Regions from separate parts of the Trichocoleus sp. ST-U1 genome, predicted to be linked through region 3. Evidence: predicted binding sites of a transcription regulator. Region 3 holds the regulator's gene; each other region holds the start of a gene.
The links. The regulator NtcA, encoded in region 3, controls nitrogen genes in cyanobacteria. The targets are predictions, from matches to a motif close to TTTGTANNNNNNNNTACAAA.

Region 1: NDA06_RS22545 (fumarate reductase/succinate dehydrogenase flavoprotein subunit) is a predicted target of NtcA. The motif match lies at 1,785-1,804, and genes of this name have one in related genera.
Region 2: urtA (urea ABC transporter substrate-binding protein) is a predicted target of NtcA. The motif match lies at 1,237-1,256, and genes of this name have one in related genera.
Region 4: NDA06_RS04470 (ChaB family protein) is a predicted target of NtcA. The motif match lies at 1,572-1,591, and genes of this name have one in related genera.

The regions. Positions count from the first base shown of each region.
Region 1 covers NZ_JAMPJZ010000090.1:13,799-16,958, forward strand. The annotation lists gene NDA06_RS22545 (fumarate reductase/succinate dehydrogenase flavoprotein subunit) at 1-1,669, opposite strand, end outside; gene NDA06_RS22550 (LysR substrate-binding domain-containing protein) at 1,897-3,160, shown strand, end outside.
Region 2 covers NZ_JAMPJZ010000031.1:36,462-39,621, forward strand. The annotation lists gene NDA06_RS13340 (urease accessory protein UreF) at 1-493, shown strand, start outside; gene ureG (urease accessory protein UreG) at 586-1,203, shown strand; gene urtA (urea ABC transporter substrate-binding protein) at 1,345-2,682, shown strand; gene urtB (urea ABC transporter permease subunit UrtB) at 2,978-3,160, shown strand, end outside.
Region 3 covers NZ_JAMPJZ010000051.1:1,182-4,341, reverse strand. The annotation lists gene NDA06_RS17500 (DUF3084 domain-containing protein) at 1-549, opposite strand, end outside; gene ntcA (global nitrogen regulator NtcA) at 797-1,468, opposite strand; gene fabI (enoyl-ACP reductase FabI) at 1,848-2,624, shown strand; gene hisB (imidazoleglycerol-phosphate dehydratase HisB) at 2,778-3,160, shown strand, end outside.
Region 4 covers NZ_JAMPJZ010000007.1:3,873-7,032, forward strand. The annotation lists gene NDA06_RS04460 (aspartate aminotransferase) at 1-128, shown strand, start outside; gene NDA06_RS04465 (hypothetical protein) at 178-729, opposite strand; gene NDA06_RS04470 (ChaB family protein) at 1,178-1,447, opposite strand; gene NDA06_RS04475 (right-handed parallel beta-helix repeat-containing protein) at 1,852-3,160, opposite strand, start outside.

The sequences.
Region 1 (3,160 bases), on a different contig from region 3:
TATCAACGTCCACCACATAAGGCTCAACCGGACGTTTGAACAAAGCCATCTCGCCTGATTCGTCTTTCTTAAGATTGACGTGGCAGAACCATTCTTCATTGTTCTTATCGGGATAATCCACGCGGTAATGGTAGAGTCCCCAACGGCTTTCCCGACGATATAGCGAGGCGCGGGCTGCCATCTCAGCACAATCGCGAATAAAGTGAACCTCCATGCAGCGCATCAGTTCATGGGGGTCGCGTGCGCCCATCATCTCTAGGCTTTCGTGGTAGCGCACAAAGTTTCTCAAGCCAATTTCCATCTTGTGGTCTACTTTGGGCGGCTGGAGGTAGTCATTGACCAATCGCCGTAACTTATACTCCACCTGGGTATGCGGTACGCCATTCGGGTTGTTCAACGGGGCATAAATCCGTTGTCTTTCCGCCTCTAAAACATCAGCATCGGGTTCAAGATGCTCTAACCCTTCGATATAATCCACCGCATTTGTACCCGCCAATCGACCAAATACAAACGCCCCAATCATGTAATTGTGGGGAACGCTGGCCATATCTCCGGCGGCATATAATCCTGGAACCGTTGTCTCCGCCTTCTCGTTCACCCAGACTCCAGAAGCGCTGTGACCGCTACACAAACCGATTTCCGAGATATTCATCTCTACGCCATTTGTGCGGTAGTTTTCGCCTCTCCCTTCATGGAATCTGCCTCGGCTGGGTCGTTCATTCGCCCATAAAATAGACTCAATTTCTGAAATGGTGTCTTCATCTAAGTGAGTCATCTTCAGTTGAACGGGGCCTTTCCCAGAGTTCAACTCCTTCCAGATTTCTAGCATCATCTGACCGCTCCAGTAGTCGCAACTGATAAAGCGGTGTCCTTCAGCATTGGCGGTGTAAGCTCCAAACGGACTGGCTACATAGGCGCAGGCTGGCCCGTTGTAGTCCTTCATCAAGGGGTTAATTTGAAAACACTCGATATTGGTGAGTTCTGCGCCTGCGTGATACGCCATTGAGTAGCCGTCACCCGCGTTGGTGGGGTTTTCGTAGGTGCCGTAGAGATAGCCGGAGGCGGGTAAACCCAAGCGTCCGCAGGCTCCTGTACACAGAACGACGGCTTTTGCCTGAATCACCACAAAATCGCCGTTTCGCACATCAAACCCGACTGCACCAATGGCGCGTCCGTCCTTGACTAGAACGCGAGTCGCCATGACCCGATTTGTGACTTTGGCTTTGTGGCGCTTAACTTGTCGGGTCAAAATTTGTTTGAGGTCTTTTCCTTCGGGCATCGGTAGCACGTATTTACCGACGCGATGCACTTGCTTTAAGTCGTAGTCTCCTTGGGCATCTTTTTGGAACTTCACGCCCCAGCTTTCTAGTTCTTGAATGACTTCAAAGCCGAGTTTACCAGTTTGGTAGACCGCTTTTTGATTCACAATGCCATCGTTGGAAATCGTTATTTCGCGAACATATTGCTCTGGGGTAGAATTACCAGGAATGACGGCTGTATTGACCCCATCCATACCCATTGCGATCGCCCCACTGCGGCGGATATTCGCTTTCTCTAAAATCAGCACCTCTCCCTCAGGATTTGCCTGTTTTGCCTTGATTGCTGCCATCGTTCCGGCAGTACCACCACCAATGACTAAAACATCGGTCTTCATCCATTGAGTATCCACTCTTAACTCCTCTTCAGTTAGCAAAAACTTTTATAACTTTGTACGAATAAATTCACTAAGTCCGCTTTTTTACCTTTTTTTATATTAGAGAAGAGAATTAAAAGTTACAAGCTTTTTTGTAACCAAAAATACCATCTATTCATTCGCGTTTTTTATGATCTTATAAATTAGCTTTATTCATTCATTAAGCTGTAAAATAAAAATTTCAATTTGGGGGGTTAGAGAACGTGGAGGTTTATCAAGTTAAAGTATTTCTGGAGGTGGCTAGGCACCTCAGTTTTACTGAAGCTGCTGATGCTCTAAATCTGAGTCAGCCTGCGGTCAGCGCCAAAATAAAATCCCTGGAAACTGAACTAGGAACTGACCTGTTTTATCGTCTTGGTCGTAAGATTCAGCTAACCGAGGTGGGACAGTTTTTATGGGAGGAAGGGCCAAGACTGATTGAGGTTGAAAATCAATTGTTTGCCAAAGTCGAAGAAATCAAAAAAGGCAAATTTGGCAATCTCAAAATCGGCTCCACAGCCGCGATCGCTAATGGATGGCTACCTGAAATTCTCTTTCAGTACCGTCAGCAGTATCCTGGGATTCAGACTCAGTGTGTCGTATTTGACTCGGTTGAATTTCTCTATCGAGCCATTACCAGCAGTCAGATTGATATAGGAATTTCAGATATTAATTTTGCAGAGTTTTCGGAAATATCAGCAACCCCAATTGCACCAATTCACTATTACTTAGTCGTTGCGGCAAATCATCCTTTAGCGAATCAAACCTGGTTGAGTTTGAAAGAGTTGCAAAAAGAACGATGGGTGATGCTAAATACTGGCTGCCCTAGTCGTTTAATGTTTGAATCTCGACTAACTGAATTAGGGATAAATTTTTCAGATTTCGCTCAAATTGAAACAGTTGATACTCTCAGTTTGATGCGAACCTATATGATGCAGGGTCATTATTTAGGATTTGCTTCTAACTTTGAATTTCAATCTGAATGTCAATCGGGAATGCTTGTTGCAATTCCCCTGCAAGAATTTGCCTTATCCGGTAATGTTTTCCTAGTGTTACCCAAACGATTAAGCCAATCTGCGCTTACAGACTCATTGCCGCAAAATCGGCGCTCGCGCAACTCAAACCCGATGCAAAAGTTCATAGATCTGGTTGAGAATTGTCAAGAGCAACAGCAAGCCTCTGTTTGTCCTCATTCAACCCCAGTGCGTTTGCGATCGCCTAACCTAATCATTCGTTCCAACTCCGTGCAACATCCTGAGACAATTGATTTAGCGATCGGGATTCAAAACAGCACGATTCCAACAGTAACGGCGGGCTTAGTGATTCAGCGCTTAGGCTTACTAGAACACTTCTTACCGAGAGAAGGGCGATACAGTTCCACTCAGTATCGCATCCACTGGTGCGATTTTTTAACAGGAGCACCGATTATTCAAGGGTTACACTCCGGACAACTAGATATTGGCGTTTTAGGGGATTATCCCTTGTTAC
Region 2 (3,160 bases), on a different contig from region 3:
GGTGATGATTCGGGGATATCGGGGGGCAATTGCTGGGGATTTGGAGGCTTTAAGTTATTGGAATGTCTGGTTATCTGCTGCTAAGGAAACACAGGAGTTGCAAGCACAAAGTTGGCAGATGGGGCGATCGCTAATCCGATTGCTTTTGGAATTACAGCCGCAGGTTCGGTCAATGGTGGATGCAATTGGGAGTCCTTGTAATTATGCGATCGCTTTCGGCATTGCCACCGCCCATTGGCAAATCGACGCTGCATCTGCCCTCTTGGGCTACTTACACAGCTGGGCAACCAATTTGATCGCAGCCGGGGTCAAATTGATTCCCCTCGGACAAACGGCTGGGCAACAGCTACTTCTAGAACTACAACCTACCCTGATTCAGGCTGCCAAGGAAATTTTAGGGTTAGAAGATGACGCCCTGAGTAGTTGCGGCTGGGGATTAGCATTGGCGAGTATCGCTCACGAAACACAGTACACGCGCTTATTTCGGAGTTAAACAAAGACAAACCGCTTGTGAAAGCTGTCAATAGCGAATGATTAATTGCCTTGCTACGATGAGCAATTAGCCATTCGCTTTCAGAAAATTTTATGAATGCTTTTCGGGTTGGAGTAGCTGGCCCAGTGGGTTCGGGAAAAACTGCCTTGGTTGAAGCCTTATGTAAGGCGATGCGGCAAAAATATCAAATTGCTGTAGTCACGAATGATATTTATACCCAGGAAGATGCCCAGTTTTTAGTGCGGAGTCACGCCTTGGAGAGCGATCGCATCCTGGGTGTCGAAACTGGCGGCTGTCCCCATACCGCCATCCGCGAAGACGCTTCCATGAACATCGCCGCCATTGAACAGATGGAACAGCAATTTCCCGATTTAGACTTAGTGTTTTTAGAAAGTGGCGGCGATAACTTAGCGGCTACCTTCAGCCCAGAACTTGTAGACTTGACAATTTATGTCATTGATGTTGCAGCCGGTGACAAAATTCCGCGCAAAGGTGGTCCCGGAATTACTAAATCCGATCTTTTAGCAATCAACAAAATTGATCTTGCTCCTCAAGTCGGAGCAGATTTAGGGGTCATGGAACGCGATGCGCGGAGGATGCGTGGAGAAAAACCCTTTATCTTTACGAATTTGAAGACTCAGCAAGGATTAACCGCTGTGGTGGACTTTATCCGCCTAAATCTGGGCGAAATTTCAAAAACAGCAAGCTGAGCTTTCTTAGATAAAGATACAAAAATTCGATTCTTTGTATCTTTGATAACAATTTTTTCCCAGAACATCGCTCTAATATCACTGCTTAACTGTGTATGTTCTCTACCATTAGGCTGATTCAGCCAGGAGTACGGTGACGGTATGGCAAGGCGATTAGGGCGACGTAAATTTCTTCTATACGGTTCTGCTACTCTGGGAACCAGTATTCTTCTCAAAGCTTGTAGCAGCACTCCCCCCTCTTCCACCTCTGAGACTGCCAGCCCAACAGCAGCGTCTCCCTCTCCCAGTGCGACAACCGTTGCGGCTGCCGGTGGAGGCAACACCATCAAAGTGGGGATTCTGCACTCTCGCAGCGGCACGATGGCGATTAGCGAAAACAGCGTTGTAGATGCCGAACTGTTGGCAATTGAGGAGATCAATAAAGCCGGTGGCGTCCTCGGCAAGCAAATTCAAGCAATTGAGGAAGATGGTCAATCTGACTGGCCTACTTTTGCAGAAAAGGCGAGAAAGCTAATCGATCAGGATAAAGTTGTCACCGTTTTCGGCTGCTGGACTTCCGCCAGCCGCAAAGCAGTGCTGCCAGTATTTGAAGAAAAAGGTCATATGCTCTGGTATCCCGTGCAATACGAGGGTCAAGAGTGTTCCAAAAATATTTTCTATACGGGTGCTGCTCCCAACCAACAAATTGAGCCAGCAGTCGATTGGCTATTGCAGAATAAGGGTAAAAAATTCTTCCTAGTTGGCTCAGATTACGTTTTTCCGCGTACCGCGAATACGATTATTAAAGAGCAGTTAAAGGCAAAAGGCGGCGAAACCGTCGGGGAAGATTACTTACCCCTAGGCAATACAGAAGTTACGCCCATCATCACTAAAATTAAAGCTGCTCTGCCTGATGGAGGGGTCATTTTTAATACCCTGAATGGGGATAGTAATGTGGCTTTCTTCAAGCAGATGCAAGGTGCAGGGTTGGGACCAGATAAATATCCCGTAATGTCTGTCAGTATTGCCGAAGAAGAAGTCAAAGCAATTGGCACAGAATATCTCAAGGGTCAATATGCTGCATGGAATTACTTCCAAACGGTGGATACCCCAACAAATAAAAAATTTGTCGAAGCTTTTAAGGCAAAATACGGTCAAGATCGGGTAACGAACGACCCGATGGAAGCAGCTTACATTGCCGTTTATCTTTGGAAGCAAGCTGTCGAGAAAGCAAAAACCGCTGACGATTTAGAGGCAGTGCGAAAGGCTGCGGTTGGTCAGAAGTTTGAGGCTCCAGAAGGCACTGTAACGATGGAAAGTAACCATCACATTTCTAAGTTTGTACGGCTAGGTGAAGTCGCAGATGATGGTCTCTTTAAGATTGTCTATGAGACGAAATCAGCAGTGAAGCCAGTTCCTTGGAACCAATTCGTTGCTGCAACTAAGGGTTTGGGATGCGACTGGTCAGATTCCAAAAAAGGTGGTCAGTACAAAATTTAAGCGGTTAAAAATTAGTCCTTAGTTATTAGTCGTCAATCTTGAGAAGATTGGTTGGGTTTCGTTACCTGATGGTGTTGGCTAATTAAGAACCTAACCCCCCATCCCCCTTCCCTCATAGGGAAGGGGGAGTCTGGAAGCCTCTACCCTTGTATGGAAGAGTTTGGGGTGGGGAGAGGTCAAAAATTAATGCCAACAGCATCCGTTACCTCAACCTAACCTAGGGGATTTGAAAGCTAATAACTAATGACTCACGATCCATGACTAATGACCCATGATTAATGGCTGAGGAAGCGGTGTGATAGCAGGATTGCTGGATGGGATTTTTAATGGAATTAGCATCGGCGCGGTTTTGTTAATTTCAGCGTTGGGACTAGCCATTGTCTTTGGACTCATGGGCGTCATTAACTTAGCTCATGGTGAGTTGATGATGCTAGGAGCCTACACAACGTTTGTTGTACAAAATGGCTTCAAAATATTG
Region 3 (3,160 bases):
TTGCCCTGAGACAGATGTAAGCTGTTTTTGGGTTTGCTGAAAGCTGCTGGCAACCCGGGTCAGTTCGCTTTGAGTCTGATTTAGTTGCGCCTCCGTCTGGCCTTGTTTAGCCAGCGCAGCTGCCAAAGATCGATTAATCGCATCTAAGCGCTGCTGAGCGACAGATTGCTGGGTGCGAGCTTGAGCGAGTTCCTTCTCTACTTGCTCTTTTTGGGCGGCGGTTTTAGCAAGTTCGCTTTCGGTTTTCCGTTTCTGCTCGTTCGCTTTAGCAATATCCTTACTTGCTGTCTTGAGTTTTTTCTGCACTTCTTGGAGTCTAAAAACTCCAATCCGCAATTGTTCGCTGGTCGCGAAGATGATTGTTAGTGTTGAGGCAGAAATCGTTAGCCCTGTCAGAATCGTTACCAAAACAGCTGTTTTGCGGGGACGCAGATTGAACAACGACAGGCGTGCTTTTCCCACGCGCGTGCCAATGCGATCGCCTACCGTTGCGATGACGCTTCCCAACACTAAAATAGACAAAATCAGGAAGAGCGCACTGTCGGTCATTGTCTGCTACAGTCATTCCAGTTACAGCCTATCGCATCGCAGGCTAGAGAAAGGGTTAACAGGAATTAAAGATCGAAGGTGAAATCGGAAAGGTTAAAGGTTGGAAGGTTGAAAACTATCCGCTTAAAACCTGACACCTTTTAACTCAACTCCCGACTAAATGTTAAAACTGGATAACCTGCTCGCGCTACCATGCCGTTTTAACCAACAACCTAACCTACAACCTGACGAGAGCCTCTAGCTGTTTTCAAGTAAACTGCTGACTCAGTGTAACTGGGTTGTGTACCGTAATTTTTTTCTTGTGGATAGAAATCATTTTTTCCTCCCGCAAATCTCCCAGTAAGCGGGTGACAGTTACCCTGGTGGAGCCGATTGCTTCTGCGATCGCTTGATGAGAAAGCTTCAGATCGATCGTAATTCCATTGGCGGTAGGAACGCCAAAATCACGGCACAGAATCAATAGAAAACTCACCAAGCGCGATCCCATATCTCGGTGAGCTAATGTCTCAATCATCATTTCTGTTTGCAAAATGCGCGAAGAAAGCCCTCGCAGCATCAACATCGATAGCTCCGGATTATCCTTGAGCGATTGCTCTACCTGATCGATCGGTGCCGAAAGCAGCTCCACTGGCGTAAATGCTACAGCGTGATAAAACCGATCCGAACGATGCCCTGTAATTAAGGACAGTACTCCAAAAACGCTGTTTTCTCGCAGCAGCGCCACGGTAATTTCTTCCCCAGCTTCATACACGCGAGACAGCTTTACTGCACCTTTGAGCAAAAAGTATACCCGTTCAGCCGGGTCTCCTGGGAAAAAGATCGTCTTGCCCCGCTCAAAAGTTTCCACCACGGGTGGAAACGCCCCACCTCCCAGTTGACGGAACACAGCTGCTAGCGGTCTATCTTGCGTCACTGCCACTTCCTTTTTCCTAAATGCTGCCCTACAGACTTCTGCAACTTTCTGTCGGAGGAACTTTAACCATAGCAAAACAACTATGAGAGTTTTCTGACATTAGACACAGATAAACTGACTTCCAAGCGGTTTTTGTGCTATTTGATACAAAATTTTAAAGTAGTTTCCCCGGCTACCTTCTTTAGTTCTCTCCCTGCTCAAGGCAAGTAAGATTATGACGGAAAATGTTGATATCTTGACAGTATCTGCGCTATCGGGTGGGATGCATGGTGAGTAAGGAGGCACGCTCCTTACCCGTACTAGACAGCCTTGCTCCGGGCGATCGCGATCTTGAATACTCCCCTAAATCGGATATCCTCTAATATTGCCTTCAAAATCGACATTTATGCTAGATTTAACCGGAAAAAACGCCCTTGTCACCGGCATTGCCAACAATCGATCGATCGCCTGGGGGATTGCTCAGCAACTGCACCAAGCGGGTGCGAATCTAGGAGTGACTTACCTGCCAGACGACCGAGGCCGCTTTGAAAAAAAAGTGGCAGAGTTGGTAGAACCCCTCAACCCCAGCTTATTTTTACCCTGCGATGTCCAGAATGAGACCCAAATTCAGTCTACATTTGACGCCATCCGCGATAAGTGGGGCAAGCTAGACATCCTGATCCATTGTCTTGCTTTTGCGAACAAGGAAGATTTATCAGGTGATTTTAGCAACACTACCCGCGCTGGCTTCACCCAAGCTCTAGAAATTAGTACCTATTCTCTGGTGCAACTTGCTGGGTCAGCAAAACCACTGATGACAGAAGGTGGCAGCATTGTCACGCTGACTTATCTAGGCGGCGTTAAGGTGATCCCCAACTACAACGTCATGGGAATTGCCAAGTCTGGATTGGAAATGAGTGTCCGTTACCTGGCATCTGAATTAGGTCCACAGAATATTCGCGTGAATGCAATTTCGGCAGGTCCCATCCGCACTTTGGCATCGTCGGCGGTAGGTGGCATCCTGGATATGATCCATCACGTTGAGGAAGTAGCACCCCTGCGACGCACTGTAACTCAGAAAGAAGTGGGAAATGCGGCTGCTTTCTTGTGTAGCGATTTGGCAAGTGGCATTACAGGTCAGGTGCTGTATGTCGATGCGGGATACGAGATTATGGGGATGTAAAAAGAATCAAACATTAAAAATTAAAAATTAAAAAGCAAAGATTCTGCTAATTTTTAATTTTTAATTTTGCATTTTTAAGGCTTTCGCGTCTCCCAGATGCTCAGTAACGTAGGATAATAAACTTAACTTTATTTTCTTGAGTGAGCATCTGCGATGCAGGCACGCGATCGCCAATTTACACCTTCTCCAAGCATTGAACAGCTTTTGTCTCCTCGCATGGCAAGGGTTCCCCGCAAGACGGGCGAAACGGATGTCATCGTCACCGTCAAATTAGACGGGAATGGCACTTGCAATGCCAAAACCGGCATTCCGTTTTTAGACCATATGCTGCATCAAATCGCCTCTCACAGCCTGATTGATTTGGATGTAGCCGCGACGGGAGACTTGGAAATTGATGACCACCATACCAATGAAGATGTGGGAATTACCCTAGGAATGGCGTTGCATCAAGCACTGGGCGATCGCAAAGGAATTGTCCGATTTGGGAATTTCCTCGCCCCTCTCGATGAAGCGTTGGTTCAGGTAGCGTTAGATTT
Region 4 (3,160 bases), on a different contig from region 3:
GCGAGGGGTATGTGCGGGTGAGTTTGATTGCCGAATGCGATCGCTTAGCTGAAGCTTTGCGGCGTTTCAAAGAAGCTAATATCCGCTATTCATCCGAAAATGAGGGCGCGTTTATCAAACAGGGATAAAACATTCAAGCTTCAATTCTTGGATTTTATCTTTAATTTGGAAATGTCTCTACTTCAAAGTAAACGCTTTGGTTTCTGTTACCCTACCACCACCTACCTTGTCATAAACCGTTAGCTGAATTTGGTAAGTGCCAGGTTGAATTTTAGGAGTTGTATTAACAGTCCCATTGGGAGAGGCTGCCACATCATCTTTTAAAGCTGTATGTCCTTTTTCTCCAATTAGGCTCTTTTTTACCAATATGACTTCACCCTTGGCATTTTTAACTTCCATATCCATATCTAGCCAGTTTTTCCCATCCTGACCTTTCTTAAATTTGCCAACATTAAGCAAGACTAGCTGAACATCTTCCCCTCTTTTATAAACTCCATCATTGACCGGCACAACTTTTTTATCGGGAGTTTTTCTGACAAGGAAAGATTTTTCAAAAGTCAGTCGAGAGGAAGTCGGTGTAGAGGTAGTTGAAGTCTGAGATGTAGTAGATTTTGGAGAAGCAGAAGCCTGAGATGTAGCGGATTTTTCGCCTCCACCACAACCACTGACCAGCGCCATTGGAAACACGACAAGACCTGTTAACAATACATTATTTAATGTTTTTTTCATAATGTTCTCCCTGTTGATTTTTTTTGAACCTAGTTATTTGATAAACGATGAGTTGAGGTAGTTAACACAGTTGAGCTAACTACAACCATAAATTATCATAATTTATTCAAATTTATCTTTTGGGCGTAGTGGCTTTAGCAACTAGCGACGCGAACAATTGCTTTCAGACGGCACTTTGGTAATTCTCTATTGAATGCACTCCGGTTTAACCGCACCTTGTGAACCTAGAGGGACAGGGATTAAAGATTCTCCCTTCTCCGCCCACGGAGAAGGGCTAGGGGTGAGGTTCCATCTGATGGTGTTCATCTCTACATCGTTCGCTACACTTGGAACGATTCGTTTTACTGCAAATTAAGCGTAGACCTATAGGCAAAAGGCGGTCTGTGACCTGCACAGACCGCCTTCCATTGTCAATCAATCTAAAGTATTGCTACTTACTTAAAGGCGTTTAATTGCCGCCAGACTGGACAGCGGCGCGAGTTACGGGATTTGAATTGTCTTCGTTTATCATTTCAGGAGTCCGCTCCCACTCGCCATTTTCACCTTGACGGTATTCGCTTTTGATGGTATTCCACGCAACTTTGCGGGCAGATTCTTCGTCCATCCCGTCTTCTTGGGCACTCTTAAATGCAGCCTGGAAAATCTGCTGAGCTGCCTCAGGCAGTGCTTGTACTTCTGAAGGTAAGTTATTAACTTGTTGATCTGGTTGCTCGGTCATAAACTACTCCTATTATTTTTGCCTGGGATCATCTTAGAAAGCCAGATGTACGAATTCCTCTTCCCAGGATGTAGTTATGGCTGCTCGATATACCTATCTGAGGTATTATCTTATGTAAAGTAATTTTGTATTTACATATACAAAACTTTGCCCCAAATCATCTGCTTGCAAATACAGTGGTTTAGCTCTCCGACTTGTTAGAGAACTCAGTGGACTCGGATTCACGAATCATTGAGGATTGCTATAGATGAGATGGAGCCGCTACCTAGTTCGCTGCTAAAGCGAGTTCAAAGCTTGGAAGCAAACAAATACCAATTCACTTTATGGCTCGAATCTCACCTGAAAAGGGGGGTTGGAGGATCTAATGTGTAATTCCACAAAAGTGAACTGGTATCATTTACCGACTAAGGGAAACCACAAGTTCCAGCCGGTACAGTGGTTCCAGACCAATTGCTGAGGTCACTGGTAGAAATATTATTTGTAGACAGCGTTCCCGTTTCTATCTGGATCGCTCCTCCAAAACTGTCATTTAAGAAAAAGTTTCCAATCGTATTATTGCGGGGTTGGAGACAAATTGTATCGCCAGAACCGCTGGTTATTGCTTCGAGATCGCCGATTGCGCTGCCTGTTATGGTGTTAAGCCGGACTCCGGCAAAGATTTTAGCAGTATCGTAGCTGTTGAGGGAAAGCCCGGTAAAAGCATTATCTATAATTTGATTTGATTCACTGAGGAATTGAAGTTGGGCGTTTCCATTGATGCTGGTAAAAATTCCGTAAAATCCATTTTTAGAAATTTGCTGATTGTTAGAAATATTGACTGTTCCTATCGCTGCATCGGAAAGTGCGATATTCACTCCATTATCTTGATTTTCAGCAATGGTGCTATTGGTAATGTTGAAGGTTCCAGAGGTGTTATTTGAGAGAAGTATCCCAATCCCATAAAACCCGTTTTTAGAAATTTGAGTATTAGTGATATTAAACGTTCCAGTCGCGCTATCGTTTAGCTTGATAGAAATTCCATCAAATTGATTGCCTGAGATTGTGCTGTTGGCAATCTCAAATGTCCCCAAAGTATTGGATTCAAGTTCAATATTAATGCCACTAAATTGATTTGCGGTTATTTGGTTATTAGTCAGAGTAAAGGTTCCGGAAGCACTCTCGAACAGTTTTACCTCGACTCCGTCGGCGATGCTCCCGAAGCTGTTACTGCCAGTAATCGTATTCTCTGAGATATTAAAGGTTCCAGTTGCAGTATTGCGAAGTTCAAGATTGATGCCGTCCCCTTCGTTAGCTAAAGCACCATTGTTGGCGATCGTGTTTTTGACAAGAATTAGGTTAACTTGCCCCTGATTATTGCTGAGGGAAAAGCCTTCCAAAGCAGAATTTGCGATCGCGTTGTCTTGAATTAGTATCTGACCAGTCACGTTCTCAAGTAAGATGCCCTCACTGGCAGAATTCGCGATCGCATTGTCTCGAATAATTGCATTGCTGATGTTGCTTCCAGCGATGCCAGAACCAGTGGTTGCGCTAATGGCGAAACCCGAAAGCGTTGTCATATTCCCCATCGTGACTGTTCCTGTCACGTCTGGCAGTACCCCTGCATTAGATAAGGGTAATTGTAGATTGCCGAGTTCCACGGTATCTATACGCTGCACAGGGCCAGTTGAAAACACCTGCACTTGGTCGGGAATCTTGAAAGCAGGAACCCCAAGA